2 regions of the Lactococcus lactis genome follow, and region 1 is predicted to be linked to the other one. Evidence: riboswitches for the same ligand, from Rfam matches in the RefSeq annotation. Region 1 holds a riboswitch; the other holds the start of a gene.
The links. Region 1 has a riboswitch for thiamine pyrophosphate ahead of thiT (energy-coupled thiamine transporter ThiT). Riboswitches for the same ligand answer to the same signal wherever they lie in the genome.
Positions count from the first base shown of each region.

Region 1 (16,943 bases):
TATAATTTTTTGAATTAATTGCTCTTGTGTTTTATTATCAAGGAGAGAAAGACAAGAGCTATACAGATAAAGTTCATAGGCACAGAATTTATTAATTGAAAGCAGATATTCTTTTAGATAGAGAGTATCTTTTTTATTTACTTGAATATTAGGGTCAATCAGATGAAGTTGGGATTTGATTTGGATAATATTGAGTTTGTGACATTTTATACTGGGGTGAAGCGTAAGCAAGTCGGTCTCTATTTTAAGGAGCTGATGAAGTTTTTCTTTATCTTCAATTTCAAATTTTTGACAAAAGTCATAATTAAAAAGAGGGCCTTTAGATAAGTTAGAAAAATAGGCTTCATGATAAAATTCCTCAAGACTGACATTGATTGCCTTAAGACTACTAAGAAACTTTGTAAGCGTCATGTCCGTTTTCCCTCTTTCAAATTTGGAAATTTGAGCATAAGAAATATCTTCGCTAGCCACTTCTTTAATTTCCATATTTTTAAATTTTCTCAGCCTTCTAAAGGTTCTTCCTAAGTTAGTATCCATAACTTTCTCCATATGTTCATATATGATTATTTTTGTTTATTTAAAGCGTTGACTTTAATGTTAATAATATTATATAATAATTTCATAATTTTCAGTTAATTAAAGTCTTTTGATTTTATATATTGAAAGAAGGTGGGTCCAATGCAATGCTTAAGATTATAGTATAACCGAAAAAATAAAAGTATGGAGGAAAAATAGATGAATTATATAGATGGAAAAGCTATTGGTAGCCATGAAGTATATTTAAATAAACTTGGGAGTGCTACACTTAATGCTACTTATAGAGTCACTTATGTTAGCCAAAGTTCAAATTCTGCAACAGTTATGGTAAATGGAGAATTATTAGACTTGAAAGTTGGGACAATTATTTATGAGGGGCAACTTATCAGTACGAATTCTTCGCACGTGGAAATCATCAGTAGCATGAATCAATTATATAGATTAGGAACAGAAAGTGAATTTTGTATCGAAAATACGGCTGAGGGTATGTTGCCAGTAGTTTTTGGAAAGGTTTATCGTAAATTTTTACGTGGAATTCCAGAATTTATTTCAGGTGGAAAATATCGTACAAGTTGTTGGAATGGTATGGAAGAAACAGCTATCTTAAATTTGGACGGAACCAAAGATGAGTATTATAGTTTTGAAAATGCTGTAAATATTTATGAGTATGATGAAGCAGGGCGACAATTTCAAATTGCTCATATGGAGCCATTTACTAAAATGATTCTTTCATTTGATGAGAGTAGTAAAATGAGACAAAGATATAAAGTTTCTAGTGTTTTGGAAATGACTAATAGGGAGATAGATTGGATTTACAATGTCTTTGTGAAGCCTATTAACTGGAGATGATATGAGAAAATTTAAATCGTATTTTTTGTTGCTTTTTGAGGGATTGAAAACTTTTTCTAAAGCGAGTAGGTGGGGGACTTTTGTGCTTGTTATTTTGGTTCCGATTGAAGCACTTGTTCCGACAGGGATTATTTTTTCTATTCAAAAAGTAACAACCGAACTGGCTAAAGGTTCGGTTTTTTCGATGAGTTGGGGAATTTTTTGGGCAGTTTTGCTTTTGATCTCAAATATTATTCCGCCAGCGACAACGGCTATTTCAGGTTATTTGACGGACGTCTTGATTGCAAACATTAATCAAAAATTAATAGATAAAGCAAGTGAAATCAAGTCATTGGAAGTTTTTGAAAATGATGAATTCTATAATGATGTGGAAACAGTTAGGAGTGAACTTTCTTGGCGACCAGTAAATTTAATTGTTTTCACGCTTTCCAATGTTCGTTATATTATTTCTTTACTTTCTTTGCTTGTTTTACTTTTTAACTATACTTGGTGGTTACCTTTAGCAATCGTGATTGTTTTAGTACCTCAAAGTTTAATTCATTATCGAATTCAACAGGAGGCTTTTGAAACTTTGGTAACAAGGCGACCAGAAGCACGTAAGATGAATTATCTACTAGAAATTGCCTTAAATCGTGATTATGCTAAAGAGAGTCGTCTTTTCAATGTTTTTGATTTTTTGAAGAAACGGTATTGGAAACTCTTTTACACGGTACATAAGGAAGAAAATCGGATACGCATGCGACAATTTGGAATTGCTTTGATTTTTATTATTATAAGTTCACTTGTATCAATGTTCGCTTTTATTTATCTTGTATTTCAAGTTCGTTCAGGTAAATTATCTCTTGGAATTGTCGTAGGTTTTGCTTCAAGTTTGGTTGCAGCAATTTCGGCCTCGAATGGCCTAGTAGAGGAATCTGACCTGCTTTATGATACTTTGATGTGGTTGGAGAAATATCTTAAATTGATGAGAAAGTCATTCACTGAATCCGGCTATAAAAGTATTACTGAAATCAATCAAATTAGTTTAGATAATGTATCCTTTGCCTATCCAAAAGAAAATCAAAAAGTTCTTAAAAGTATTTCTCTTGGGATTAAAAAGGGGGAAAAAATCGCTATTGTAGGTCAGAATGGTTCCGGGAAATCAACCTTATTGAAATTATTAGCTGATTTATTTACTCCGACAAGTGGTCAGATTTTAATTAATAATGAAGATTTAAGAGAAATAAAGCATGAAGACTACTGGGCAAAAATTTCTCCTGTATTTCAGGATTTTTCAAGATTTAAATTTTCTGTCGGAGATTCTATTAGTTTTGAAGAGAAAACAGGAGTTGATGAAGCTTTACAATTTTCAGGATTGCCTGATTTGAATTCAGAACTTCAATTGGGCAAGGAGTTTGGTGGAACTGATTTGTCAGGAGGACAATGGCAGAAGTTAGCAATTGCTAGAGCTTTTTATAAAAATAATGTGGAACTGTATCTTTTTGATGAGGCTAATAGTGCACTTGATGTGCACAGTGAAAAACAACTCTATCAAAAATTGATGGAGCTGTCTGCTGGAGCAACAGTAATTTGGATTACTCATCGAATGACTTCAGTCAAATTATCTGATAAAGTTATCTACTTAGATAAAGGCAAGGTATTAGGGTTTGATTCTCATGAAAATCTGTTAAAAAATGAAAACTATGCGTCTTTGTATCGAGAACAATTTGAATAAAAAAACTGCTCATTACAATCGGACAGTTTTTTAATGGGTAAATGTTATCACAATAAGGATAAGATAAATAATCAAAGTAATAAAGAAGGTCAAGCGCCACCAGAGTTTTAAAAAGCGACGATAGGTAAATTGTTTATAATAAAGCAAATCAAGCAACAACAAAACAAGCGCTAAGCCAGAAATGATTAGCAGGTAGTATGGAATGATGCTGATACTTGTAACATTTTTAGAAAAAATTTGCATCCCTAAGATGAGAAATATTGTAAAAACATCTGGAATTTTTAGTTTGCGATTGGTTAAGTGACGAAGTCTAAAAAACTTGAAAATGAAAACCAATGCAATAAAGACAATAAGGGGATAAAGCGCCATAAGTACTTTTATAAACATAGACTAATTGTATCGGTTTTGCCTTAGTTTGTAAAGTATTTATTTGTGTGAGAAAGTGCACGAATAAGTGCTAAGCCAAAGATAGTAACAAGGACAGCTTTAATAATTTCAACAATGACAAATGGTGTGAATCCAAGCTTTAAGGCCAATGACCAGTCGACATTGGTAAAAAATTTGAGCCACAATGTTCCGATAACTAACATAAGCAGGTGTCCTACAATATTTATGATAAAAGCAGGGATGGTCTTATAATTAATTTGATGAAGGCCAAAAGAAATAAGGGTTCCCATTATTAAAAAGGCAATTAGAAAACCACCTGTTGGACCAAAAAGAACCGCAATTCCTGATGTCCCTCCAGTGAATACGGGAATTCCAATAAATCCTAGCAGGAGATAGAGTAAGATGGCAAAAAAAGTTTCACGCGCTTTTAGTACTGTGGCAACAAGTCCTACGGCAAGTGTTTGTAAGGTGACGGGCACAATACCAATTGGGATAGACAGAGGAGAGAGAACTGCAATAATTGCTGCACCAAGAGCAATTAGGGTTAAAGAATATAATTTTGTATTTTGCATTAAGAATCCTTTGTTTTATGTATAAAATAAAATATACTAAAAAAGAAGAATTTTTGCAAACTCTTGCTCTAATAAACAAAAAATTACTGACAGAAATTCTGTCAGTAATTTTATTCTCTAATTTCGACAAATTGAGCATGAACAAAGTCAGCGAGAACTTTAGGAGCGATTTTTATGCTACGCCCAACTTCGCCAGCTGAACAAACGATAAAGTCGTGCTCTAAGGCAATAGAATCAATAAAAATTGGGAATTTTTTATTTTGCCAAATCCCTACAGGATTATTTGCACCGTGAATATAACCTGTCGTTTTTTGCAAGTCTTTTTGAGGAATCATGCTTACTTTTTTATTGCCCGAAACTTTGGCCAATTTTTTTTCTGATAAATGCTCTGTCAGTGGAAGAATACCAATGACAGGACCAGTTTTATCGCCGATTAGTGCTAGGGTTTTATAAATATCACTGCGACTGATATCCACAGGGAGGCTATTACTTTCTAAAGCGTTAATTGCAAGTCCAGTATGCTCAATTTTTGCCTTATCAAGAATTTGTTCTACAAGTGTTTTCTTTAATTTTTGCTTTTTAGACATAGCTTTATTATAGAAGAATTTATGCTGACTGACAAGATAAAGTAATTTTACTGACAGATTTTATTTTTTGTAAAAGTTACTGACAGATTTTATTAGTAATTGCTATAAATGAAAAGTTTAGGGAATTTTTTGACGAAAATGATCAAAATGACAAATGCAGCAATAGCAGTAAAAATTGCACTGATTCCATTGACAGCAAGAGAATAAGCCACGGCTCCCCAGCCTTTCCAAGCGTATTGGCTCCAGAAAATGATTCCGGCAATAAAATGGAAGAAGTATTTAAGAAGAACAGCAACAAAAGTTCCCAAAAGAACTGGTACAAGTTTTAGAGGGGCTGTTTTTTGGCGGAAAAGTCCAGCAATTCCAAGTGAAACAGGGGCGATGAGATATTCAAGAAAAGCTTGAGACAAGGTTAAAATATAAGCGTGTCCAGTAATCATTGACAGAATTCCCCAGATTAATCCACCGACAAGTCCAGCTGTTAGGCCGCGACGAAAACTGAGAATAAGAATTGGGATACAGGCGATTTCAACAATAATCCAGCCATAAACAGTATTTGGAATAAGGCTGATGATGAAGGCGAGTGCCGCCATGAAGGCAATTTCCGTTAATAAACGGACATTGAACTTAGAATTAGACATAAAAAAAAACTCCTTTTTGATGCGCACAAAAGGAGGGTTAGAAATTAGACATTTGTCTTAACACATTCCTACGCTGGCATTACCCAGATCAGGTCAGATGGTATTTCTCGCTACTGACAGTTTTGTCAATAGACCCATTGTGCAAATATTTATTTTTACTCTTTAAGTTTAGCATATTTTAAGTTGAAAAGCATTTTTTTAAGATTGTTAATCTATTTTATAAATTAAACTTAAAAAATATTTAAGGCAACATAAAAAATCAATAATTCAAAAAAAACGAAAGTCTGTTAGAATAAGTCTATACACAAATTCGGACAAAATAAAAGCGGTCGAGTAAGTAATTGTGAAGGTCAGCACAGAGAGCTTGTAGCGGTGAGAGCAAGCCTGAGTGAAGCAATGAAAATGGCTTGATAAGCGTAGCAAGAGTGAGGTTTAACTAAGCTCTTGACGGAATGGTTCTCGTTATTGAACTTGAAAGTTGCCTTTGGAATCTGAAAATTTTCAGTGAACTAAAAAGTGCTTAAATCAAGAATGGTACCACGATATAGCTCGTTTCTTTATATGAAATGAGCTATTTTTATTTAGCATGAGCGCTTTATCTTGAAGAATTTGTTTAGTATTAGAAAAATTAACAGGTGCACGGTTAATTTTTCTAATAGATGTAAAAGTTTATCAAAAGGGGAATAATTGATTTTGAAAAATAAATCAATTAGAAAAAAGGGAGAAGAAATGAATCCAAGAAACAGAAATATTTTAATTGTCGTTATTGTTGTTGTAATTGTTGCTATCGCTGCATTTTTCGGTTTTAATCATAAATCTGGTGAAAGTAAAACGGCAAATAAAACTGTGAATATTGGAATAATGACAGGAACAAAAGAAGATGATGCCATTTGGTCAACTGTTTCTAAAACAGCTAAAGATAAATATGGAATTACTTTAAAATTCACTCATTTTACAGATTATACACAACCAAATACAGCTTTGAAAAACGGCGATATTGATTTGAATGCCTTCCAACATTATGCTTTCTTGAATGCTTGGAATAAAGCTAATGACGGTGATTTGAAAGCAATTGGTAATACAACAATTTCACCAATTCGTCTTTATTCTAAAAAAATTACTTCATTGAGCCAAATTAAATCAGGAGATACAATTGCAGTACCTAATGACGCTTCAAATGAAAGTCGCGCACTTTATGTCTTGAAGAATGCTGGTTTGATTGGCCTTTCTGTATCAGGTGATACACTTGCGACAGTCAAAGATATTAATTCAAATCCAAAAAATTTGGTCATTAAAGAATTAGATGCGGCACAAACACCGCGTGCGCTTGATTCAATTACAGCGGCAGTAATTAATGACGATTTTGCAACAACAGCAAAATTAACGGTTGAAGAGTCTATTTATACTGAACCTGTAAACAAAGATAGCGAGCAGTGGATTAATATCATCGTTGCAAATAAAAAAGATGCTAATAACAAAATTTATAAAGAAGTTGTCAAAGCCTACCAAACTGAAGCAACGAAAAAAGCAATTGAGAAAGCTTATCCTGATAAGAGAAAAATTGCTGCTTGGGGATTGAAACTCGACTAAGTAATTTCGTTAAAAAGTAACGGTTAGGTGAAAACTTTGGAAATTTCTACTTTAGAAATTTCTGCCTTAGGGCTAATAAATTTTACTGACAGAAGACTCAAACTGATTACGAACGGTTTGGTCAGTAGAAATTGGAGAAGATTATGAATCCTAGAAATCGTAATATAATTATTGGAATAATTGTTGTTGTTATTGTAGCTATTGCTGCATTTATCGGCTTTGGTCAAAAATCTCAAGCAAATAAAACGGTAAATAAAACAGTGAAAATTGGGATAATGACAGGAACAAAAGAAGATGACAGCATTTGGCAAACGGTATCTAAAACTGCTAAAGATAAATATGGAATTACTTTGAAATTCACACACTTTACGGATTATACTCAGCCAAATACAGCATTGAAAAATGGCGATATTGACTTAAATGCCTTTCAACATTATGCTTTTTTAAAAGCATGGAATAAAGCAAATAATGGCAATTTAGTGGCGATTGGGGATACAGTGATTTCGCCAATCAGCGTTTACTCAAAACAACTCAAAAATATTTCAGATATCACAGAGGGTGGAACCATTGCGGTACCAAATGATGCTTCTAACGAAAGTCGTGCCCTTTATGTCTTGAAGTCTGCGGGCTTGATTAAATTGGATGTTTCTGGTCAAACACTGGCGACTGTCAAAGATATCACATCAAATCCAAAAAATTTGGTCATTAAAGAACTTGATGCTTCACAAACTGCGCGTGCTTTAGATTCAGTCGATGCAGCAGTTATCAATAATAATTATGCCGTTACTGCTGGTTTAAAGAAATCTGATGCCATTTTTACAGAACCAGTTAATAAAGATAGCCAACAATGGATTAATATTATTGTTGCTAATAAAAAAGACGAAAACAACACTGTTTATAAAGATGTTGTCAAAGCTTATGAAACAGAAGCAACCAAAAAAACTATTGCTAAGGCTTATCCGGACAAGAGTACAATTCCTGCTTGGGGCTTGAAATTAAAATAATTGTTTTTAATACTCAAATAAGTCTCTCTTCATTGAGAGACTTATCGTTCAAAGAAGGTCTGAACACTTGTGAAATAGAATATTTTATAAGTATTCAGTAGAATTTGGGGAAAAATTTGAATCCGAAAAATAGAAATATTATTGTTGCACTTGCAGTGATTATCGTTGTTGCTTTGGTTGCTTTCTTTAGTTTAAATCATCAAGCAAGTAAAAAATCAACCGCTCAAAAAACAGTTAAGGTTGGAATCATGAGTGGGGACAAGCAAGACCAAGAGGTTTGGAAATCAGTAGCTAAAACCGCCAAAGAAAAATATGATTTAAAGCTAAAATTTGTTTATTTTTCTGATTATAATCAACCTAATGAAGCACTTCTTTCGGGAGATATTGATGTCAATGCCTTTCAATCTTATAATTATGTGAAAACTTGGAATAAAGCACATAAGAGTGATATTGTGGCAGTAGGAAATACTTATATTACACCAATGCACATTTATTCAAAAGAAGTCAGCAAATTGTCAGATTTAAAAGAAGGGTCAACCGTTGCAATACCAAATGATGCTTCAAATGAAAGTCGGGCATTGTTCGTGCTCCAAAGTGCAGGTTTGATTAAATTGACAACAAGTGATTCTAGCAAATTAGTTGGCTTACCAGATATCACAGAAAATCCGCATCAATTGAAATTCAAGGAAGTGGATGCAAGCCAAACACCGCGTGCGCTTGATTCTGTTGCTTTGTCAGTGGTTAACTATAATTATGCAACCGCAGCCAGCTTACCAAATTCTGAGTCTGTCTATATGGAACCTCTCAACAAAACTTCTGCTCAGTATATTAACTTTATTGCTGCGACAAGTAAAGAAAAAAATAATAAAGTTTACAAAGAAGTTGCCAAGGCTTATGCTTCAAAAGCGACAGAAAAAGCAATCAAAGAACAATATCCAGATGGCGGAGAATTGCCAGCTTGGAACTTGAAACTTTGAAAATGAAAGGATTTATTTATGAATCCAAGAAATCGAAAAATTCTTTTTGGAAGTTTGCTTTTGCTGGTTATTATCGTGGGTCTAATCACTTTTACTTTAAGACAGGGAAAAAGTAAATCTACTTCTGTCAGTAAAATCGTAAAAATAGGTTTGATGCCTGGTGGGAAACAAGAAGATGCCATTTGGAAACAAGTTCAAAAAAATGCAAAAGACCAATTTGGGATTACTTTAAAATTTGTCAATTTTACTGACGGAGATCAGCCCAATAAAGCTTTGGCTAACCATGAAGTGGACCTCAATGCCTTTCAACATTACGCTTACTTGAAATCATGGAATAAAGCTAATAATGGAAATATCGTATCAATTGGTGATACAATTATTACGCCGATTCATTTGTATTCGACAAAGTATAAAAATGTGACGGAAATTCCTGATAAAAGTAAGATTGCTATCCCAAATGATGTTACCAATGAAAGCCGCGCCCTTTATGTTTTAAAAAATGCAGGACTCATTAAACTTGATACTTCTAGAGGAGCATTAGCAACGGTTAAAGATATCAGAGATAATCCTAAAGGCTTAATTATCAAAGAAATTGATGCAAGTCAAACCCCACGTGCGCTTGATTCTGTTGCTGCAGCAGTCATTAATTATAATTTTGCTATTTCAGCAAAAATTTCGGAGAAAGAATCAATTTATCAAGAACCTTTAAATGAAGATTCAGCTCAATGGATTAATTTTATTGCGGCAAATCAGTCTGATAAAAATAATAAAGTTTATAAAGAAGTGGTCAAGGCTTATGAGCAAAAAAATATCGCTGATACCATTAAAAAAGAATATCCAGATGGTGGAGAACTCCCCGCTTGGAATTTAAAATTGTAACTAAGAAAACTCGTCAGAGACGAGATTTTCTGTCAGTACTGACAAAAGAGAAAATAACTTTGTCAGTACTGACAGAGAATGAAAAAAGATAAAGGAAAACAATATGACAGCAATTATTGAATTAAATAATCTTTCTGTACAATTTCATCAGAAAGGACGATTAGTCACAGCAGTAAAAGATGCTACTTTACACATTGAAAAAGGGGATATTTATGGAGTAATTGGTTATTCTGGGGCTGGTAAATCAACTTTGGTCAGAACCATTAATCTCCTTCAAAAACCGACCAAAGGTCAAATTGTGATTAATGGTGAGAAGATTTTTGATAGTGAAAATCCTGTAAAATTTACTGGCGCGAAATTACGTGAGTTTCGTCAAAAGATTGGGATGATTTTTCAACATTTTAATCTTTTAAGTGAAAAAACAGTTTTCAATAACGTGGCTTTTGCTTTACAACATAGCCAAATCGAAGATAAAAACGGGAAAAAACGTTATCTTACAAAAAAGGAAAAAACGGATAAAGTGACCGAATTATTAAAATTGGTTGATTTAGAAGAGCTTTCTGATAAGTATCCAGCTCAGCTTTCTGGGGGACAAAAACAAAGAGTTGCTATTGCGCGTGCGCTTGCTAATGACCCTGAGATTTTGATTTCAGATGAAGGAACATCAGCACTTGATCCAAAAACAACCAATCAAATCTTAGATTTACTTAAATCTCTTCATGAAAAATTAGGAATCACAGTTGTTTTAATTACACATGAGATGCAAGTGGTTAAGGAAATTGCTAATAAAGTAGCTGTTATGCAAAATGGTGAAATCATTGAACAAAATTCATTAATTGATATTTTTGCACAACCTAAAGAAGCTTTAACGAAACAATTTATTGAAACTACAAGTTCGGTCAATCGTTTTATTGCCAGTCTTTCTAGAACAGAACTTCTGGCACAATTAGCAGATGACGAAGAATTAATTCACTTAGATTATTCAGGTTCAGAGCTTGAAGACCCTGTGGTTTCTGATATTACGAAAAAATTTGATGTAACAACTAACATTTTCTATGGTAATGTTGAGTTACTTCAAGGACAACCTTTTGGTTCATTAGTTTTGACCTTAAAAGGTTCAAGTGAACATCGGGCTGCCGCAAAGGCATATTTCGTTGAAAGACATTTAAAATTTGAAGTTTTAGGTAAAATTGAAAGGACGGTAGACTAATGGCAGAATGGTTTGCACATACATTTCCTAATGTGGTTTATTTAGGATGGACAGGTGAGACGGGTTGGTGGACAGCAATTGTTCAAACGCTTTATATGACATTTATTTCAGCACTTATTGGTGGTTTATTGGGATTGATATTTGGAATTGGTGTTGTGGTGACTGCTGAAGATGGGATTACACCTAATCGACCATTATTTTGGATTTTAGATAAAATTGTTTCTATCGGACGGGCTTTTCCCTTTATTATCTTATTAGCAGCAATTGCTCCCTTGACTAAAATTTTGGTGGGGACGCAGATTGGTGTTACTGCGGCTTTAGTTCCATTGGCTCTAGGAGTGGCTCCTTTTTATGCCAGACAAGTTCAAGCTTCGCTTGAGTCTGTTGACCATGGAAAAGTTGAAGCAGCTCAAACGGTGGGAGCTGATTTTCTCGATATTGTTTTCACGGTCTATCTTCGTGAAGAATTAGCTAGTTTAATTCGTGTTTCAACCGTTACTTTAATTTCCTTGATTGGTTTGACTGCAATGGCTGGTGCGATTGGAGCTGGTGGACTAGGAAATACGGCCATTTCTTATGGATATAATCGCTTTGCCAATGATGTGACTTGGTTTGCAACCATTTTAATCTTGATTTTTGTTTTATTGGTTCAGCTTGTTGGTGATTTCTTAGCTAGACGGGTTTCACATCGATAATTTATCAAATAATTTTAGATAAAAATATTTTATAAAAAGGAGAAACAATGAAAAATAACTCTGTAAAAATTGTTGTTGCCACTGGGATTGGAGCTGCTTTGTTTGTGATTATTGGTTGGCTAATTAATATTCCTACACCAATTCCAAATACTAGTATTCAATTGCAATATGCGGTCCTTGCCCTATTTTCAGCCTTATTTGGCCCTTTAGCTGGTTTCTTGATCGGATTTATTGGTCATGCCCTTAAAGATTCATTTCTCTATGGTGCGCCTTGGTGGACTTGGGTTTTAGGCTCAGGTTTAATGGGCTTATTTCTAGCTTTTGGAGTCAAAAGAGAAACTTTGACTCAAGGAATTTTTGGAAATAAAGAAATCATTCGTTTTAATATTGTTCAATTTTTAGCCAATGTCGTAGTTTGGGGAATTATTGCCCCAATTGGGGATGTTTTAGTTTATAGTGAACCGGCAAATAAGGTCTTCACACAAGGAATTGTTGCTGGTTTAGTAAATGCATTGACTATTGCCGTAGCAGGAACTTTACTACTCAAACTCTATGCTGCTACCAGAACCAAATCTGGCTCACTCGATAAAGAATAAAAAGCTCCAGATATGCTAAAATAAAAGCAGCAAATATTTGCTGCTTTTACGCTTGTATCGGTTTAATAAAGCACAAAAAATAAAGTATCTCTAAAAAGAAGGATAAAAATGGAAGCCTTAATTTCGTTCAAAGATTTTACATTTAAATATGATTTACAAAAAAATCCAACTTTAAAAAAGATTAATTTGGAAATATTTCCTGGGGAAAAAGTACTGATTGTCGGTCCTTCTGGTTCAGGTAAATCAACGATTGGTTCTTGTCTTAATGGGATTTTGCCTCATTTACATAAAGGAGAAGCAAGTGGGGAACTCTCAATTGCTGGTTTGCCCTTTGGGACTTCAATTGCTGAATTATCTGAAAAGGTGTCGACGATTTTGCAAGATACTGATGGCCAGTTTATTGGTTTGAGCGTTGCTGAGGATATTGCTTTTGCTTTGGAAAATGATGGTCTGATTCATGATGAACTGGTCAGTAAAGTGGCCTATTGGTCAGACAAAACAGAAACAAATAAACTCTTGAATCATCGCCCCCAAGATTTGTCGGGAGGACAAAAGCAGCGGGTTTCTTTAGCTGGTGTTTTGATTGATGAATCGCCAATTTTGCTTTTTGATGAACCTTTAGCTAATTTGGACCCGCAAACTTGCTTAGAAACAATGGCTTTGATTAAGGATATTCATGAAAATAATGAAGTCACTACGATTATCATCGAACACAGAATCGAAGAAGTTTTACCGCTTGGTATTGATAAAATTGTCGTGGTCAACGACGGCGAAATTGTTGCAATTGGAAGTCCTGCTGAATTATTAAAAACAGAAATTTTTAATGAAAATTCATTACGCGAGCCCCTCTATCTCTCAGCATTAAAAGCTGCAAATGCTACAAAATTACTGACAGATTTTTCTGACCTAAAAAGTTTTGAAGTCCTGTCAGCAAAAAAATTACTGACAGATTTTTTAGACACCTATAAATTTACTGACAAGGCTGTCAGCAAAAATAATATTCTGTCAGTAAAAAATTTATCAGTAAATTTTGCTCAACATGAAGTTCTAAAAGGTATTAATATAGAAGTTCAAGAAGGAGAAAAAATTTCAATTGTCGGGAAAAATGGAGTTGGTAAGTCAACCTTTGCCAATGCACTCTGTCATTTTGTTGAAGCGAGTGGCGAAATTTTATACCGAGGGCAATCGATTATTGCTGATTCTATTTCTGAACGTGCGAAAAAAATTGGCTATATTATGCAAAATCCAAATCTGATGATTTCGCAAAATATTGTCAGTGATGAGGTGGCAGCTGGTTTACGACTCCGTCATGTTGATGAAAAAATGATTCAAGATAAAGTTGAAGAAATTTTGAAAGTTTGTGGGCTTTATCCTTTTAGAAATTGGCCAATTTCTTCTTTGAGTTATGGTCAGAAAAAAAGAGTAACGATTGCTAGTATTTTAATACTAGAACCTGAAATTTTAGTCCTTGACGAGCCAACAGCTGCTCAGGATTTACAATCTTATCGGGAAATCATGGATTTTCTTGACGAACTTAACCGCCGTCTTCATTTAACAATGATTATGATTACGCACGATATGTATTTAATTACAGAATATAGTGACCGGACCCTTGTTTTTGCTGACGGGAAAATTATTGCTGACAGCAGTCCTTATCAAATTTTAGAAAATGAAGATTTTGTAAAAATGGGCAATTTAAGTCAACCAAGCCTTTATCAACTTGCCAGACAAACAGATACCAATCCCGTTTTACTGACAAAAGCTTTCATCAATTTTCAGAATCAGGAGAGATTAAAGCATGAATAATCAACTTAGTGTTCTAGGCTATCAAGCTGGAAATTCTTTTATTTACCAACTGAATGCAACAGCAAAACTCCTTTTCTTTCTATTAATTTCTATCAGCAGTATGGTGACTTATGACACGAGATATTTGGCTTTTGTTGCTTTATTTTCGGTAATTTTATTTTATTTTTCTAAAATTCCTTTTTCATCAGTAAAAAGGGTTGCCCAATTTGCAGCAATTTTTGCGATTTTAAATCTGCTTTTTGTATTTATTTTTGACCCTGGATATGGCGCGCGACTTTATGATTCAAAAACAATCCTTTGGGGACCTCTTACTTTAGAAGAACTTTTTTACCTTTTTAATCTCGTCTTGAAATATTTTTCAACCATTCCGCTCGCTTTACTCTTTATCTTAACTACTAATCCGAGCCAATTTGCCAGTAGTTTAAATAAAATTGGTCTGCCTTATCGTTCCTCATATTCGGTTTCCTTAGCGCTGCGCTATATTCCTGATATGCAAGAAAAATTTTTAGCAATCCGTAATGCTGGACAGGCCAGAGGAATGGATTTATCAAAAAAAGTAGGACTTTTTTCGCGAATAAAATTAAATGTTCAATTGTTACTCCCTTTAATTTTTTCCAGTTTAGAACAAATTGATACTATTTCCACAGCTATGGAGCTTAGACGATTTGGTAAAAAGAAGAAAAGAAGTTGGTATTCTTATCAACCTTTGAATGTTAAAGATTACTTGGTTATCTTGCTTGCGCTTTTAGGAGTGGTGATTGTTATTCTTCTCTTCTTTGTAAATCAGGGCCGATTTTTTAATCCATTTCATTAAGAAAAAAGCAGGTTTTCTGCTTTTTTCTTATCTTGCAAAAATGGGTGGAAAATGGCATAATAGGACTTGTAAAAAACTTTTGACAAGCCAATTGTTTGCAAAAGATAATAAAATTTGAATTAAATCTTAAAAAAGAACTTCCAAAAGAATTAGAAGGGAAAAACATGGAAAATAAAATACGTGAATTGCGCCGATTATCTCATCTTTCACAAGAGGATGTTGCACATATCGCTCACGTCTCGCGTCAGACGATTAATGCGATTGAAAATGACAAATACGACCCAGAGTTAACGCTTGCTTTCAAACTTGCGGAAACCCTAGGGACAACCGTTGATGAGCTTTTTAACTATCAACCAACCGTTGTGAAAAGGAAAGAAAACGATGTATTTTGGTGCGAAAAATATCAATGTGTCTTATGGAAAAGAGCAGGTATTGAAAAACGTAACGCTGTCGATTGAAAAAGGAAAAACGACAGCTATTATTGGAGTCAATGGTTCTGGGAAATCAACGATTTTAAAGGCACTTGGACGTTTAATTAAATCGGATGGACAGGTTATCTTTGATAATCAACCTTTAAGTCAACATTCTAATCGTGAAATTGCTAGAATTTTAGCTCTCTTGCCTCAATCAATTACTGCCCCAGCTGATATTACAGTCTATGAACTTGTCAGTTTAGGACGTTTCCCACATCAAAAATTAATGCAACAACGTCTCTCAAAAGAAGATATTTTGTTCATAGAAGAATTGATGAGAGAAACAAAGATTTGGGACATTCGAGAAAGTAAGATATCAGAACTTTCTGGTGGACAAAAACAAAGAGTTTTTATCACGATGATTTTAGCTCAAGATAGTGAGATTATTTTATTAGATGAACCAACGACTTATCTAGATTTAGCTCATCAGTTAGATATTTTATGTTTATTAAAAGATTTGGCGACAAAGAGAAATAAAACCATTGTTTACGTCATTCACGATTTAAACCATGCCGCTCGTTTTGCTGACAATCTAGTCCTTGTAAAAGACGGAGAAGTGGTTGAAGAAGGAACTGTTGATGAGTTATTTACTCAAAAAACGTTGAAAGAATGCTTTGGATTAGATGTCACTTTAGGATGTGATACCTTTACCAAAAAATTAATGATTACTGGGGTGAAAGATGCCTAAAAAACATTTTCTGACAATCTTTTTTGCCCTAGTTTTTTCTTTACTTTTTTTGTCAGTAATATACCTGATGCTTGGGAATAAAAATGTTCCTCTGACAGAAATTTTAGTAAATAAAATGGTCTTACAATTAAGATTTCCAAGATTAATAAGTCTATATCTCACAGGATTTCTCTTATCCGTCAGTGGATTTATTGTTCAAATTATGACTAGAAACCCAATTGCCGAAATGGCAACTTTAGGGATTTCTGGCGGTTCGAGCTTGGCTTTATCACTCATTTTAACTTTGGGTTGGTCAACAAATGATGGGATTTCAGTTCTAGTTTCATCACTAGGAGCATTTATTGCTTTAGCAGTCGTCATGCTTTTGACTGCGAGAACGCATTTTCAGCCATTAAAAGTTGTACTAGTTGGAACATCAGTTGGACTTTTTGCAACTAGTTTGGCCAGCTCCTTGACTTTTGCCAGCCACGATACACAGGCCTATTTTCGCTGGATTGTGGGTTCTTTTTCAGGGATAACTAATACTAAAGTTCTTTTGATGGCAGTAGTAAGTCTTATTTTTCTTATCCTCTTGCTTTTATTTTCAAAACAAATTTATTTATTGAATTTTGGTGATGAGCTTGCTCAATCTTTTGGGATTTCTGTCAATTTTGTTCGTTTAGTCATTATGTTTTTAGTTGCGCTGGCTTCTGGTGTAACTGTTGCCTCAGTTGGGGTGGTCAGCTTTGTCGGTTTGATCGCTCCACATATTGCCAAGAAGCTTGTCAGAGCTAATTTTTGGCAAAATGTAATTCTGTCAGTACTGACAGGAATGTTATTGCTTGTTTTAGCTGATTTGATAGCCAGAAATTTATTTAAACCTTACGAATTTCCAGCAGGAAGTCTAACCATGCTTCTAGGTGCTCCCTTCTTTCTTTGGGTTAT
Region 1 covers NZ_CP118969.1:307,331-324,273, forward strand. The annotation lists gene PYW37_RS01660 (Rgg/GadR/MutR family transcriptional regulator) at 1-486, opposite strand, end outside; gene PYW37_RS01665 (hypothetical protein) at 736-1,386, shown strand; gene PYW37_RS01670 (ABC transporter ATP-binding protein) at 1,388-3,100, shown strand; gene PYW37_RS01675 (DUF3397 domain-containing protein) at 3,131-3,487, opposite strand; gene PYW37_RS01680 (biotin transporter BioY) at 3,511-4,059, opposite strand; gene PYW37_RS01685 (aminoacyl-tRNA deacylase) at 4,170-4,646, opposite strand; gene thiT (energy-coupled thiamine transporter ThiT) at 4,739-5,287, opposite strand; TPP riboswitch at 5,336-5,435, opposite strand; gene PYW37_RS01695 (MetQ/NlpA family ABC transporter substrate-binding protein) at 6,017-6,877, shown strand; gene PYW37_RS01700 (MetQ/NlpA family ABC transporter substrate-binding protein) at 7,021-7,881, shown strand; gene PYW37_RS01705 (MetQ/NlpA family ABC transporter substrate-binding protein) at 7,998-8,858, shown strand; gene PYW37_RS01710 (MetQ/NlpA family ABC transporter substrate-binding protein) at 8,877-9,737, shown strand; gene PYW37_RS01715 (methionine ABC transporter ATP-binding protein) at 9,841-10,947, shown strand; gene PYW37_RS01720 (methionine ABC transporter permease) at 10,947-11,642, shown strand; gene PYW37_RS01725 (ECF-type riboflavin transporter substrate-binding protein) at 11,690-12,238, shown strand; gene PYW37_RS01730 (ABC transporter ATP-binding protein) at 12,347-14,044, shown strand; gene PYW37_RS01735 (energy-coupling factor transporter transmembrane component T family protein) at 14,037-14,858, shown strand; gene PYW37_RS01740 (helix-turn-helix transcriptional regulator) at 15,023-15,316, shown strand; gene PYW37_RS01745 (ABC transporter ATP-binding protein) at 15,240-16,019, shown strand; gene PYW37_RS01750 (iron ABC transporter permease) at 16,012-16,943, shown strand, end outside.

Region 2 (16,190 bases), 970 kb from region 1:
TGATCACTGCACTCGTTGAATATGGCTTTCGTTTTCTTTGGTCTACAAATATTTGGGGTGAAGCCTTTAAACTGGAAAAAATAATCCGTAGTCGGCTTTTTAGGCATTTTTTAAGAATGGATACCCTTTTTTATCAGAGAAATCGGACTGGCGATTTGATGGCTCATGCGACAAATGACCTACAAGCGATACAGAGTGTTGCTGGACTTGGTGTTTTGACTTGGGCAGATTCTTTAATGACGGGCGGGATGACAATCATTGCTATGCTCTTATTTATCGACTGGCGTTTGACGATTATTGCTGTCCTTCCTTTGCCTTTACTCGCGCTAGTATCTAAAGTTTTAGGGGATAAAATTCATGTAAGTTTTGAACATGCCCAAGAAACCTTCTCTGAAATGAATGATAAGGTCCAAGAATCGATTACAGGAATGAAAGCAATCAAATCTTTTGGTGAAGAAGAACAAGATATGGCTGATTTCCAAGTTAAGTTAGATAATATTGATAAAGCCTTTATCAGGGTCAATTGGATTGACTCAATGTACGATCCTTTAATCACTTTAATTGTTGGTTTATCTTATACGTTAACCATTCTTTTAGGGGGCTACTATGTTGTTCACCATGTTTTAACGATTGGTCAGTTAGTTGCTTTTATGACTTATATCGGAAATTTGGTCTGGCCGATGTTTGCTATTGGTGTTCTTTTTAATGTTATTGAACGTGGAAGAGCTTCATACAGTCGAGTAGAAAAATTATTAGCTCAAAAAGCGGAATCAAAAATTTCTGAAGGTACTTTGAAAATGCCAAAAGAAGGTCAACTCCTTTTTGATATTGAAAGTTTTACTTATCCAAATGAGAATGAAGGGCGCAATTTGGAGAAAGTTCAATTTAATTTAAAAGAAGGTCATGTTTTAGGTTTGGTCGGACGAACAGGTGCAGGAAAATCAACGATTATTAAACTTTTAATGAGAGAGTTTGACCATTACAAAGGACATATTACTTTTGCTGACCATGATATTATGGATTATCAATTAGATGAATATTTGCCAGCGATTGGTTATGTTCCGCAAGAACATTTTCTATTTTCGATGTCTGTCAGAGATAATATTCGCTTTGCTAAGATGTCAGCGAGTCAAGAAGAAGTTGAAATTGCAGCTAAAACAGCTGGAATTCATGATGATATTATTGCTTTTCCTGAAGGTTATGATACTTTGGTTGGCGAGCGTGGCGTTTCACTTTCTGGTGGACAAAAGCAAAGGTTATCTATTGCGAGGGCGCTACTTATTCAGCCTAAATTATTGATTTTAGATGATGCGCTGTCAGCTGTTGATGCCAAGACTGAACAGTTAATTTTGTCAAATTTGAAGGCCTTACGTCATGAAAGTTCAACGTTAGTTGTCAGTCACAGATTGTCATCAGTAATGGAAGCTAATGAAATTCTCGTACTAGATGAAGGAAAAGTGATTGAGCGTGGTTTGCATGAAGATTTGATTAAATCTGGAGGTTGGTATGCTCAAATGTGGCAAATGCAACAGATTGAAAGTCATTTGACAGCGAATGATGAAGATGAGAATTTACTGACAGGTTCGTCAGTAAATCGGGAAGGAGAAGAAAATGGAGAAATCTACTGACAAAATGTCTGTCAGAGAAAGTTGGCAAGTTTTTAAATTTATTTTCAAATTCTTATTACCTTTCAAAAAGTATTTCGTTTGGGCTTTTGTTTTTAGTGTAATTACAACTGGTCTGGCTTCACTTATGCCTTTTGTTTTGTCCGTTTTTATGGATTCTTATTTGACACCTATGAAAGCGACTGACCAGATTATTTTCTATTTTGCAGGTCTTTATTTGATTTTAGCAATAATCAATTCAATTGCTTTCTTTTTCAAATGGAATTATCTGCAAAATGGTTCGATTTTTGTTAATCAATACATTCGTAAGAAAGTTTATCGAAAAATTCATCAGCTAGGCATGCGATATTTTGACAAAAAACCGACGGGTTGGTTAATCACCAGAATCACAAATGACACCGATTTATTTGATTTCTGGCAGACTTTGTTTAATGCATTAACAAGTTTGCTTTCTATTATCATTGCCTTCATTGCTTTGTTTATTATTGACCACCAAATTGCGCTTGTGATGTTGTTGATTCTTCCCCTATTGATTTTGGCAGTATTGATTTATCAAAAAGTGAGTACAAAAGTTTATCAAGCCATGCTTGCTAAGCGTTCAGAATTGAATACGAAATTAAATGAATACATTTCTGGGATGAGAATTATTCAACAATTTCGTCAAGAGAGCAGACTAGGAAATGAATTTGAAAAAACAAATGATGAATATTATGGTTATCGAAAACGAGTGATTCAGATTAATGGAATTTTGTTGAGCCCTTTGGTTAATTTTTTGATGGCCATCTCAATTGTTGTTGTCTTGTTGATGTATTCTAATCGAAGTCTACATGCAGTGGTTGAGGCTGGTTTAATTTATGCTTTCATCAGTAATGTACAAATTTACTTTAATCCTATTTCAGGATTGATGGATTCTTTATCAAACTTTTCAAATGGATTGGTAGCCTCTAGTCGTATCAAGACAATCATGGAAGAAAAAGAATTTGCGCCACAACAAGGAATTTCAACTTCTGTCAGTAAAAATGTTGATGAAAAATTTAATGACAGAAAATCTGTCAACAATTTTCCAATCATTCAAGAAGGAAAAATTGAATTTCGCAATGTCAGTTTTTCATATGACGGAGAACATCAAGTTTTGAAAAATATCTCATTCATTGTGAATCCTGGAGAAACGCTTGCTTTTGTAGGTCATACAGGTTCAGGAAAATCGAGTATTATTAATGTTTTCATGCGCTTCTATGAATTCACAGAAGGTCAAGTTTTGATTGATGATCAGGACATTAGAAGTTATTCAAAAGAAGAACTTCGGAAAAAAATTGGTTTAGTATTGCAAGATTCCTTTATGTTTGTTGCGTCAGTTACTGACAATATCAAAATGATGAATCCACAGATTACTGACCAAGCAGCCAAAAAAGCGGCTCGATTTGTTCAAGCTGACAAATTCATCAAGGATTTGGAAAATGGTTACGAAACCAAAGTAATTGAAGGTGGAGCTGCCTTCTCGGCCGGTGAACGTCAATTAATTAACTTTGCTCGAACGATTGTGCGTAATCCGAAAATTCTCTTATTAGATGAAGCAACAGCCAATATTGATACTGAAACTGAAGCGCTTATTCAAGAAGGTCTGACAAATATGCGACAAAATCGAACGACAATGGCAATTGCTCACCGTTTATCAACGATTAAAGATGCTGACCAAATTTTAGTCTTGAACAAGGGAGAAATTATTGAGCGAGGAAATCATGACCAACTTTTAGAGCTTAATGGTTATTATGCAGATATGTATCGAATTCAAACTTTACAAAAAGAACTATGAAAAACCACTGATAGCAGCGGTTTTTCGTTTATCAGTTTTTCTGATAAAAAATATTGACAAAAAATAAAATAAGCGATATAATATAAGAAAGATTAATAAAGAATCGGGAAGGGAGAGTTTATGAATTTTGGTCAGAACTTAAAAAAATTAAGAAAAAATGCAAAATTGACACAGAGTCAATTAGCAGAAAAGCTAGGAATGAAGCAAAATGCTTATGTACTTTGGGAACAAAAATCAACCAACCCAACGTTAGAAATACTAGAAAAACTAGCAGATATCTATGATTTACCTATTCAAGAATTAATCAAAGAAACTGATAATAATGCAGAAAAACAATTAATCGATAATTATCGTTCACTGACAGGAGAACAACAAGAATCAGTTATTAATTTTACGGATTTTCTCATTGAACAAAATAAAACAGAGCTTATTAATTTGAAAACCTACAGACGTTCTTCTTTAGATTATGCCATTGTTGAAGATGAAGAATTATCGGCAGGTTTTGGTCAATCTCAAAGCAATACAGGTGGCCACTACAAAGCTTACACATCTGAAACTCTTGGTCGATATGATGGTGCAGCCAGAGTAAAAGGGGAATCGATGGAACCTGAATTCCCTAATTTTTCTATTGCAACATTCTTACACACTGGTTTTGGTCGGAGTGGGGATATTTACGCCATTGCTGAAGGAGATTTGGGCGAAGAACGTTTGTATATCAAACAAGTATTTGAAGAAGAAGATGGACAATTTAGAATTCATTCACTCAATCCAGATCCACAATACAAGGATTTTTATCTAGGACAGGAAGATAATTTCCGAATTATTGGACCAGTAGTTGATAATTTTGAAGAAATTGAAGAATCACAGATTATAGATTAAAATGAGGGCTTAAAAATGAATTGGATAAGAGAAATTTTACCAATACTGGGAATTGGATCAATTTTTGCAATTGCTTATGAATTAGTTTTATGGCTTTCACAGAAATTGATAGAAAATGATAGCAAAGAGAAAATAAAAAAGGAAAAAAAGATTGTTAATGTCAAATTTTTTCATCTTTCAAAAAACCAAAAGAACATTGCATGAACTAAAATAAAAAAGAAAAAAGAATAAGTTTAGTCTTGCAATTTCAGAAAAACTTTGATATACTTATTTATGGTTCTAAAAGAACTGACCGAAGACAGTAGGGGACGAAAGTCATAAACTTCCTACCGAGGACAAATATCAAAATGATAATTGAACTCTCTATGTCTTTTGTGTGTAGAGATTTTTTATTTCTACAACCAAAATAAAATGGAGGTAAAAAAATGAGCGATTACAAAGTAAATGAAGCAACAATTGCTAAGAAAGCAGAATTGGTTGATGTTTACGCACAAAAAATGACTGAAGCAGCATCTATCGTTGTTGCAGATTCACGTGGTTTGTCAGTTGATCAAGATACTCAACTTCGTAAACAACTTCGTGAAGCAGGCGTTGAATTCAAAGTCGTTAAAAACTCAGTTTTGCGTCGTGCAGCTGAAAAAGCTGGTCTTGAAGGTTTGTCAGAAGCATTCTCTGGCCCATCAGCAGTAGCATTTTCTAACGAAGATGTTGTAGCACCAGCAAAAGTTTTGGCTGACTTTGCAAAAGATGCTGAAAATCTTGAAATCAAAGCTGGTGTTATCGAAGGTAAAGTTTCTTCTAAAGAAGAAATCCAAGCTATTGCGTCTCTTCCAAGCCGCGATGGACTTCTTTCTATGCTTCTTTCAGTGCTTCAAGCACCTGTCCGCAACGTGGCTCTTGCAGTCAAAGCTGTTGCAGAAAAAGAAGAATCAGCTGCTTAATTATAAGCAACATTACTTATATCGGCGGATTTACGCAACAAACTAAAAAATTAATAGGAGAATATTAAAATGGCATTGAACATTGAAAACATCGTTGCTGAACTTGAAAACGCAACAATCCTTGAACTTTCTGAACTTGTAAAAGCAATCGAAGAAAAATTTGACGTAACAGCAGCAGCTCCAGTTGCAGCAGCAGCAGGTGCTGGTGATGCAGCAGCAGCAGCTAAAGATTCATTCGACGTTGAATTGACATCAGCTGGCGACAAAAAAGTTGCAGTAATCAAAGAAGTACGTGGAATCACTGGTCTTGGACTTAAAGAAGCTAAAGAACTCGTTGATGGTGCACCAACAATGATCAAAGAAGGTCTTTCTGAATCAGAAGCTAACGAAGTTAAAGAAAAACTTGAAGCAGCTGGTGCTTCAATCACACTTAAATAAGAATTTTATTCTTGTTTAAAAAGAAAATTGAATATTATCGATTTTCTATTAAAAATACTACCAAGTCTTTTCTTGGTAGTATTTTTTTTTGCTATCTATGAGTCTCAAATTTTCAAAATACTTCTTCAAATAGAGCAATAAGTTTAACTGGCCCAATACCAGCAGGAATAATCGTATATGGTTCAAAAATTGTTTGTTCAGTTGAATCGACGATACTTGTCCAACCGGCAAACTCGTAGCCACGCAACTCGGGTTTTAGATAGGGAATGAAATTTTTTTCAACTGTTCGTACATCTGAGGGGTGGGTCCAAGAGAGTTCGACCTTGTTTATTGTACGAGAAGAATAGCGAATTTCGTATTCTAAAGGTGTCCACTGGGCATATAAATCATATTCTTTACCAACATTTTGAAGGTAATCACCTGCAGTCCAAAGGAAATCGGGGCTTATTCCTGTTTTGTGTAAGGCAGAATTTGCACCAGCATAGAGTGCAGCTTGCTCGCGGTAGATATTATGCGGGATCACATAATGACTATCGCGAACAATTTTCCAACCTTCAAAGTGGTAACCAGGCAGAGTGAGCGAAAAATCAGCAATTTCATGTTCTGTTTGACTAACGTTTGAACTAATTGTCAATCCGACTTGTCGCTTATTATCAAAAATAGGCTGATAATCTTGTCTATTTTCAAACTTGACAGATGGACTAGTGCCACTATTTTTAATAAAGTTTTTCATTTTATCAGTGATGTTAAAATAATAGTTAAAAGTTGTTGATTGCTTGTTTGGATTCATAGGAGACTCCTTTCTCATCATTCAAAAATTAAAAAGTAAAACTACAATTTATAATTATAATCTTATTTTATAATATTTTTATTATAAATGATAATGATTTGTGTATCTTTAATGTGAAGAGCTTACTGTTAATTTCAATAATTGTTTAGAGATTAAAGAATATCTTGTCTTTTCAGACTTAAAAATAAATCAAAATTCACAAAATTTCAATTGAATATATTTTAAAGAAAGAGAATTTCTCTTTTTTTTTTTTTTGACAATGACTGTCTACAAAAGATGAATAAAGTGCTAATGAAAATCTATTTTGTCAGATTTAATCAATAATTGTCAGCTAATAATTACAAAATTAATTGATTTATGTATTTTATTAATAGATTAATAGGCTAATAAATTCCAAATTTAATCTTATTCCATGCAATATATTTGCTCTTGAAACCAATATCTATTAGAATAGAAGTGAAGTAGGTAATAAACTACAACAGGAATAATTTTAGATGAAGCAAAAAGTATATTTATAAAAATAGATGGTGAGGTAGAGATGAAAAAGTTACTCTTTATATTTGGGACTAGGCCAGAATTTATTAAAGTTTATCCAGTAATCCAAGAGGCGAAAAGGCAAGGCAATCCAATTGTTCTGGTTAACACAGGGCAGCACAAAGAAATGCTCAATGAACTTTTAGATGAATTTTCTGTGGAAGTTGATTACGATTTAAAAATCATGGAAAAATATTCTGGTTTATCAGAAATTGTGGCAGGATCAATTAGCGGTCTTGACCCAATTATTAAAAAGGAACAACCAGATGTCATCTTAGTTCATGGTGATACTGCAGCTACTTTGGCTGGAAGTTTGGTTGCTTATTTTAATCAGATAAAGTTGGCACATATTGAAGCAGGCTTGCGAACTTACAATAAATTTTCACCATTTCCTGAAGAAATGAATCGTCAAATTGTTGGTTTAATGGCTGATTATCATTTTACACCAACGGAAATGACGAAAGAAAATCTTTTAAAAGAAGGTAAGCCCAAAAAACAGGTTTTTGTAGTTGGAAACAGTGCTATAGATATGTTTCAGTATACTTTAAAGGATGATTATACAAATGAAGCTTTATCATGGCAAGCTGATAAGAAAATGATTTTAGTGACGGCTCACCGTCGTGAAAATTTGAGTGATTTAGAAGAAATTTTTGATGGAATTGCAGAGATCGCTGATGAATTTAAAGAAACACATAAAATCATTTATCCAATTCATATGAATCCAATCATTCGTGAAAAAGCGCAAAAATTACTGGAACATAGTAATATTAAAATCATTGACCCGCTGGATACAATTAACTTTCATAATGTGATGCGTCATGCCGAGTTGATTTTAACTGACTCTGGTGGAATTCAAGAAGAAGCGGCTTTCTTAGGGATTCCAGTGCTTGTTTTACGTGATACAACTGAAAGACCCGAGGGTGTACTGGCTGGTACTTTAAAACTTGTGGGGACTTCAAAAGAAAATATTGTTAATGAGACTCGGACTTTACTGACAGACAAGACTAAATATGAAAGGATGTCAGGAAGTAAGAATCCTTATGGTGACGGAACAACTTCCTTGCAGATTGTTAATATTCTAAATGAAAAATAAAAAAATTAATTTAAAGTCTTTCCAGTCTGTCTGTCTCATTTTTATCTTCCTCTTTAATTTTGAGTTTATTTTCCGCTTATCAAATTTTACTTCTAGAGAAAAATTCTTTACCATTTTCTTTTTTGTGGCTCCTTTGATGCTTAGCTCATTTTTTATCATTACGGATAGCGAAAAAATTCCGAATTCAGTTAGAAATTTGAGTATTCTCGGTGTCTTTGGTTTCCTGATGTATGGTTCCAATCGCTTAATCGTTTCCTTGACTTACCTTATAGGTGGGGAACATGCTGTTCCACAGTTATTTCCCTTCCGATTTTTGATTGCTATCTTCATTTTACTTTGTTGTGCTTTAGCTTATTATGTTTCAACAAAGAAGAGGTTAATTTATAAATTAGCAACATTGATTGCTTCTTTGTGGTTCGTTACATTGCCAATTATAACGATTCAATTCATTATTAAATTCTTGGTTGAACATCAGGGGTTTGATTTCTCGATTGTCAGTAATATGGATATCAGGTATCTGATTGTACCATTTATGCCAATCATGTATTTGAGTTTTTGTAAATTTAGTGGGATTGATGCCAAACAATTAGGAAAGAATATCAAATATACGGTTTATGTGCTCTTAGTTGTCTACATCGTTGCATTAATCGTTTATTCAGGAACTCAAGTAAATATTACCTTTAATTTTGCTCAAGAAGGTTTCTTTAATAGCATTGAGCTTAACTATAATGTCTTTTTGGCACATTGGATAGAAGGATTGACTGTATTTTCTCAATTCGTCCTACCAATTATTGCTTTTGCTTTAGTTATTGGATATAAGGGAGAAAAATCAAAGAAAAAGATACTGTCATTAAAACCAATTTATGTATTAATACTGGTTGCTCTGGGAGTTTATGCTTATCTTTTCCTTCTTAATCCACCAACTAATTTTATTCATTTTAATAACAAAATTTTCAATAGTTATTTTGCGCTACAAATTTTTGAAGTTGTTGTGATTATGCTTTTGACAATCTATACAGGTTTGAAAAAATTTATCAGACCAAGAACGAAGATATTGCTATATATTGGTTCAAGCTTGCCTTTCCTCTATTTATATATTGTAAGATATCATTATTGGAAACAAAGTTATTTGGTTTTTGATATTTTTGACCGTATCAATTATATTTTCTTTATTTTTTCAGTTTTCGTATTTCTTTACTATACGGTAGAAGTCGTTATTTTGTGGTATTCATATAATAAAAGACAAAAGATAACAGCATTAGATTTCAAAGATGAGAAAATAAAAAAACAATTTCATATTTATGTTTTGATTCCGTGTTTGAATGAAGAATTGGTTATTCAAACGACTTTGAAAAGTATTTTGAAAAATAATTATGAGAATTTGGTAGTAACTGTTATTGATGATGCAAGTGATGATCGGAGCTTAGAAAAAATTTCTGAAATTCAAGATTCTCGATTGAATGTTCTAAGACGTATTAAACCTAATGCGCAAAAAGGAAAAGGGACGGCTTTGAATTGGGCTTATTATCAAATTAGTGAGCAAATTCAAGAAGCTGGAATTGCTCCGGAGGATGTTCTTATTGCGATAATTGATGCCGATACAAAACTTGATAACAATTATTTTGAAAAAGTAAATATGGTTTTCAATCATGATGCTAAGCTTACTGGTTTGCAATCCAAGGTTCGTGTTGCCAATTTGCTTAAAGATGCTTCACAAGACTTGGAATTTTCTGAAATTATCAATGCGACACAGATGTTTCGGACTTTGACCAATACAGTTGCTTTTGGTGGAAATGGACAGTTCTGTAAATTAAGTACTCTTCAGGCATTGAATGAAGACCCTTGGACAGATTCTCTTGTGGAAGATTTTGATTTATCAACCCGTCTGTTTCTGTCAGATATTGAAGTTAAAAATGCTCAATTTGATGATATTTACATTGAACAAACAGGGATTATCAATGATAATGAAGCTTTGGTTAAACAACGAGTGCGATGGGCGCAGGGAAATATCCAATCTTCAAAATATATTTTACCGACGATTCGGTCAAAAAAATTGCAGAATAAACAGAAGTTTGAATTATTGATGACCCTACTGAAACCTTGGTTAATGGGGATTGAATATATCATTGTAATTTATACACTGATTATGATTGTTAATTCTGCTATCCTATCAGGGATTACTCAATCACTTAAAATTGTTGTTGTGCTTTTTATCGTGATGTCAATTTATATTATCTTTGTGAATTTTGTATGGGCTATTCTTTATAACAAAGGAAAATCTCAAGAAAAAACAAGGGTGTGGGATGTAGTGAAAGATACGGTTAATCTGACGAAATTTCTACTTATTTTAACTCAAATTTATCCACAGTCAGCCATTCGATATTTCAACTCTAAAAATGATTGGGTAAAAACTAATCGTCAAGAAGAAAGTGTTGACCCTCATATTGATGAGTATAAAAAATAAGAAAAACCTGCCTTTTGGGCTAGGTTTTTTCTTTTGTATATTTGCGAAATTAGTTTTTTTAGTTTAAATATGTTAAAGTAGTTGTAGTTTTAAAAATAAATCAATAACACAATGGGTACTGGTAAAAACTAAAATTACCGGTTGAGAAAGACCATCAGACTTGAACAGGTTAAGACCTGCGTAAGAATGTGTCCGAGTTTTAATTGTATTTTCTTTATGAAAATCTTTTAGCTTACTTTCTTATCATACTAGAGCCCTCCTTGTGTCTATAAAGGAGTTTTTTGATGTCAATTTTAGAAAAGATTCAAGAAAAACAACCACTTATCTTAAATTTAGCGAATTTTGTAACTCCACAAAGAGTTGCGGATGCGATTAGTTTTGCTGGTGGTTCACCATTAATGACTGCGGAAATTTCAGAAAGTGAAACTTTAGTTGAAATTGCAGATGCTGTAGTGGTTAATATTGGAACCATTTCAGAAAAGGATTATCCGCTTTTTTTGACTATTTGTCAGTTAGCAAATCAAAAGCACAAACCTTTAATTTTGGACCCAGTTGCTGTCAATGTCCCTTTTAGAGCAAATTTTGTCAAAAGATTAATGCAAGAGGTGAAATTTGATATCATTCGTGGGAATTCAGCGGAAATTGCTTGGTTTGCTGATAAAGAAAGCTTGAACAAAGGAATTGATGCACTTGAGTCAAATTTAGAAGTTGAGCACGCGCGAGTTGCTGCTCAAAAAACAGGGGCAGTCATTATTCAAACTGGAAAAGTTGATGTTATTTCTAATGGGTTTGAGGAACTATTTGTTGAAACTGATAGTCCACTTTTTAAAATTAATGTTGGCTGTGGGGATATGTTGTCAGCAATTGTTGGAACTTTTGCGGCTGTATCTGATGATTTATTTAAGGCGGCTTATGAAGCGACAGAATTCTTCGGTGAATCTGGTGTGAAAGCTACTGAGCAAGTAGAAAATCTACCAGGAAATTTTGTGAATCGTCTTCTTGATAAAATTTATCAAGCGACGCAAGAGGTTATATAAGGGAGAAAAAGAAATGATTGATGTTTCTCAAGTTGTGACAATCGCTGGAATTGATTCTTCTGGTGGGGCTGGTATTAATGCTGACCTAAAAACTTTTCATAATCAAAAAGTATATTCGGCAACAATTGTGACAGGGTTGACAGCGCAAAATACCTATGGAGTACAAGAAATTTTACCGACAAATAAAGCTTTTATTTTGGCTCAATTTGACTCAGTATTTTCTGATTTGGAAATTTCGGCAGCTAAAACGGGGGCACTTTTTGATACTGCTCAAGTTGAAGCGGTAATTCAAGGCTTGAAAAAATATAAACCGAAGCATTTGGTGGTGGATCCAGTAATGGTGGCTAAAGGCGGGGCAATTCTTTTGACAAGAGAAGCCATTGATTTGATAAAAAATGAATTGTTACCTTTAGCAGAATTGGTCACTCCCAATTTGGAAGAGGCAGAGGTTATGTGTGGCTATAAAATTATTGACGAAAAGGAAATTTTAAAAGCCCTTCATGATATTCAAAAGTTAGGTGCTAAAAATGTGCTGATTAAAGGGGGACATGGTAATGGAGAACTGGTCAGAGATTATTTATTGATGACAGATGGTTCTGTCAGTACTTATGACTCTAAAAGATTACTGACAGAAAGAACACACGGAACCGGAGATACACTTTCTTCTTATATTACAGCTCATTTAGCTTTAGGAGAAGATTTAAAAGAAGTGATGCCAAAAGCTAAATTGTTTATTACTGAAGCTATTTCACAAACAATTAATGTTGGTCACGGTCATGGACCGTTAAACCATTGGGTGACAATTAATGAAAAATAAAATTTTAGACCTGAGGGCGTATTTTATTGCTGGCCCACAAGATTTTCCAAAACTTTCAATTGATGATGCAATCGATAAAATTTCTGTAATCATAAAAAGTGGAGTAACGGTTTATCAATTTCGTGATAAGGGAACAATTTATAAAAATAATAATCAACGATTAGAAGTAGCAAAAAGACTACAAGAAGTAGCTCAGAAAGCGGCTGTTTCTTTTATTGTGAATGATGATGTTGAATTAGCGCGTGAACTGTCAGCTGACGGGATTCATGTCGGACAAGACGATGATTCTGTCAGTAAAATTCGTGAGCTGATTGGCTAAGAAATGTGGGTAGGACTTTCTGTCAGTAATGATATGGAATTAGAAAGCGCTCAAAAAAGTGGAGCTGACTATTTGGGAATTGGTCCAATTTATCCAACAAATAGCAAGTCCGACGCAGCAGAACCAATTGGGGTTGACCATTTAAGAAAAATGCTTGAGCATAATCAATTACCAACTGTTGGAATTGGTGGAATTACTGAAAATTCACTGACAGAGCTTTCAAAAATTGGTTTGGGTGGAGTTGCGGTAATTTCTTTGCTGACAGAATCCGAAAATTACAAAAATATGGTTCAAAAAATTAAGCAAAATATTAGATGAAAAAGATGTTGTACCCTTAAAAATACAACAAAACAAAATGATTCCGTTTTCTTTTTATTATATAAATTAAACTTACACAAATGTAAGTTTTTTTTCTTTAATAAATGTTATAATCAGAGTCATAAATGATATGAGATTAACTGATTATTCTAAAAACCTCTTATTACTTTATATTTAAAAGGAGTTCCAATGGACAAGAAAAAAGAAATTCGTCTATTTTTGGCTAAAACAGTATTTTACTTTATAATTATTTTAATTCTGCTCTATCTTTATTCCTACAGTCATACTGGCGGAGCACACTTTATCTATAACGAATTTTAGAGAGAATTATCGAAGGAGTTAATTATGAAATTATTAGAACAAATTTTTGAAATTGCAAAAAAAGAACCAGACCTTATTGTACTTGCCGAGCGTGAGCAGAAATTTACTTACCGTCAATTATTTGCCGCGGTTTCACATATCTCAGAACAAATCAATGAACGCAATTTAAATCAGCGTCCAATCTTGATTTTCGGTAAAAACGATTTTATCACTTTAGCAGCCATGCTTGCGACAAATTTAACTGGTCACGCTTATATTCCTGTTGATGCTCACACACCATTTGAGCGGACAGAAATGATTAAATCAGCGGCAAAACCAGCGGCGGTACTCACTACAGTTGAGCTGTCAGCAGATTTTGAAGCACTTTTTACTGACAGAATTTCTCTTGAACTTACTGACCAGATTTTGACTGACAAACTTCCAGCACTTGATTTTTCTAAAGCTGTTTCTGGAAATGACAGCAATTATATTATTTATACTTCTGGAACAACAGGAGTACCAAAAGGTGTTGAAGTCAGTCATGATAATCTTGTGACTTTCACCAATTGGATGAACAATGATTTTATGAAAAATGAAAATAATCAAATCTTGTCACAAGCCCTTTACAGCTTTGATTTATCAATTTTCAGCTTGTATCCAAGTCTTACAACTGGCGGAACATTAATTTCACTCTCACGTGACGAAACAACCAACTTCAAATTACTTTTTGAACGTTTGAACAAAACGGTCATTAATACTTGGATTTCAACACCATCATTTGTTGATATTTGCTTATTGGACCCTTCGTTCACTGAGAAAGAACACCCTCAATTAGTTCAATTTATTTTCTGCGGTGAAGAATTAACAAAGAAAACAGCAGAAAAATTACTGACAGCTTTTCCGTCAGCAAATATATACAATACCTATGGTCCAACAGAAGCAACAGGAGCCATTTCGTCAGTAAAAATCACGAAAGAATTACTGACAGAAAATGATCGTGTCCCAATTGGTTTTGCCAAACCAGGTGTTGACTTAAAAATTATGGATAAGGAAATCATCATTATTGGTGATTCGGTAGCCAAAGGTTACTTTGAAAATCCAGAAAAAACTGAGCAAGCCTTTTTCACAGTCGACGGAAAACCCGCTTATCATACAGGAGATGCCGGTTCAATTTCCGCTGACGGAATGCTCCGTTACCAAGGACGAATTGATTTTCAAGTTAAATTTAATGGATTCCGTATTGAACTTCAAGATATTGAAGCCAATATTCAAAACTTAAAAGAGATTGAAAAAGCGGTAGTCTTACCGAAAACAAATGACCAGCATAAAGTCACCGCATTAATCGCTTATTTAGAAACAGAAAAAACATTTGAAGACCGTGCAGCCGAACGCGCCTTCACAAAAGAACTCAAAGCTGAACTTTCAAAAACAATTATGGATTACATGATGCCAACTAAGTTTGTTTATCTTAAAAAGTTCCCATTGAATCAAAATGGCAAAGTTGACCGCAAGGCACTCGCCCAAAAAGAGCGAGGTGACAACTAGTGCAACCCTATTCAACACCCTTTTACTTCGTGATTTTAGGACTTGCTTTAATTCCTATCGTTATTGCCCAGCTTCTGGGCAAAAAACTCATGTGGTATCAAGTCCTATTGACCATCGCTTTTCTTTGGCTGACATTTTCGGGAACAGTGACAATTTGGGCATTAATCGGCTTCGGAGTCTTCCAGACTATCATTGTAAAATTCTATGAGTGGTATCGAGTAAAACAAAACAAGAATCAGAGTTTTGTTTTCTACCTCATCATTCTGCTCTCTATTTTGCCATTAGTGATTGTCAAAGTGCATCCTCTGTTCAATCCAGGACCTGGACCAGGTTCAATTCTTGGATTCTTAGGAATCTCTTACATCAGTTTTAAGACAGTAGCCATGATTATGGAAATACGAGACGGACTTATTAAAGCCGTTCCTCTTAAAGAATTTCTTTATTTTCTCTATTTCTATCCAACGATTTCATCAGGCCCAATTGACCGCTTCCGACGTTTTGTTAAAGAACTAAAAGCGCCAGTTGTCACTGAAAAATACCTTGATTTATTAAATAAAGGTGTCTTTAGAATTTTCCAAGGTTTCCTTTATAAATTCATCATCGGATACTTGATTGACCAATATTGGCTACATGGCATTGCAATCTCTGCAACGATACACCCAAGCTTCTTGAATGTTTCATCATCAATGTATGCTTACGGACTCTATCTATTCTTTGACTTTGCTGGCTACTCACTCTTCGCTATTGGTGTCAGCAATTTAATGGGATATGACCTCCCACACAACTTTAACAAACCCTTCTTAGCAAAAAATATTCATGACTTTTGGCAAAGATGGCACATGACTTTGAGTTTTTGGTTCCGTGACTTTGTATTCATGAGATTAGTGAAAACATTCATGGTTAAAAAATGGTCGAAAAATATGATAACCATCTCAAATGTTGGTTACCTCGCAAATATGTTACTCATGGGATTCTGGCATGGTTTAACTTGGTATTACATCCTTTATGGTTTCTACCACGCCATGTTAATGATTGGGTATGACGCATGGAAACGTCTGAAGAAACGTAAAAACTGGAAAATTCCAGATAATAAATGGACAAGTGCTATAAGTATTTTCATTACATTTAATCTAGTATTTATCAGTTTCCTTATTTTCTCAGGAATACCAAATCACATTATTATGCACTGCATAGATCCACATTTCCCACTTCCTAACTTCTAAAAGGCGTTAGGCATATCATAAAAAAACATTAGGAGAAACAAAATGAAAGAACAA
Region 2 covers NZ_CP118969.1:1,280,255-1,296,444, reverse strand. The annotation lists gene PYW37_RS06510 (ABC transporter ATP-binding protein) at 1-1,628, shown strand, start outside; gene PYW37_RS06505 (ABC transporter ATP-binding protein) at 1,612-3,438, shown strand; gene PYW37_RS06500 (helix-turn-helix domain-containing protein) at 3,559-4,317, shown strand; gene PYW37_RS06495 (hypothetical protein) at 4,333-4,521, shown strand; ribosomal protein L10 leader region at 4,592-4,717, shown strand; gene rplJ (50S ribosomal protein L10) at 4,743-5,258, shown strand; gene rplL (50S ribosomal protein L7/L12) at 5,328-5,696, shown strand; gene PYW37_RS06480 (hypothetical protein) at 5,809-6,486, opposite strand; gene wecB (non-hydrolyzing UDP-N-acetylglucosamine 2-epimerase) at 7,025-8,113, shown strand; gene PYW37_RS06470 (glycosyltransferase family protein) at 8,103-10,577, shown strand; TPP riboswitch at 10,679-10,781, shown strand; gene thiM (hydroxyethylthiazole kinase) at 10,862-11,614, shown strand; gene thiD (bifunctional hydroxymethylpyrimidine kinase/phosphomethylpyrimidine kinase) at 11,628-12,431, shown strand; partial or broken gene thiE (thiamine phosphate synthase) at 12,421-13,068, shown strand; gene dltX (teichoic acid D-Ala incorporation-associated protein DltX) at 13,258-13,389, shown strand; gene dltA (D-alanine--poly(phosphoribitol) ligase subunit DltA) at 13,414-14,913, shown strand; gene dltB (D-alanyl-lipoteichoic acid biosynthesis protein DltB) at 14,913-16,136, shown strand; gene dltC (D-alanine--poly(phosphoribitol) ligase subunit DltC) at 16,179-16,190, shown strand, end outside.
Region 2: linked by a shared signal. The riboswitch ahead of thiM (hydroxyethylthiazole kinase) and the one ahead of thiT (energy-coupled thiamine transporter ThiT) in region 1 are both predicted to bind thiamine pyrophosphate.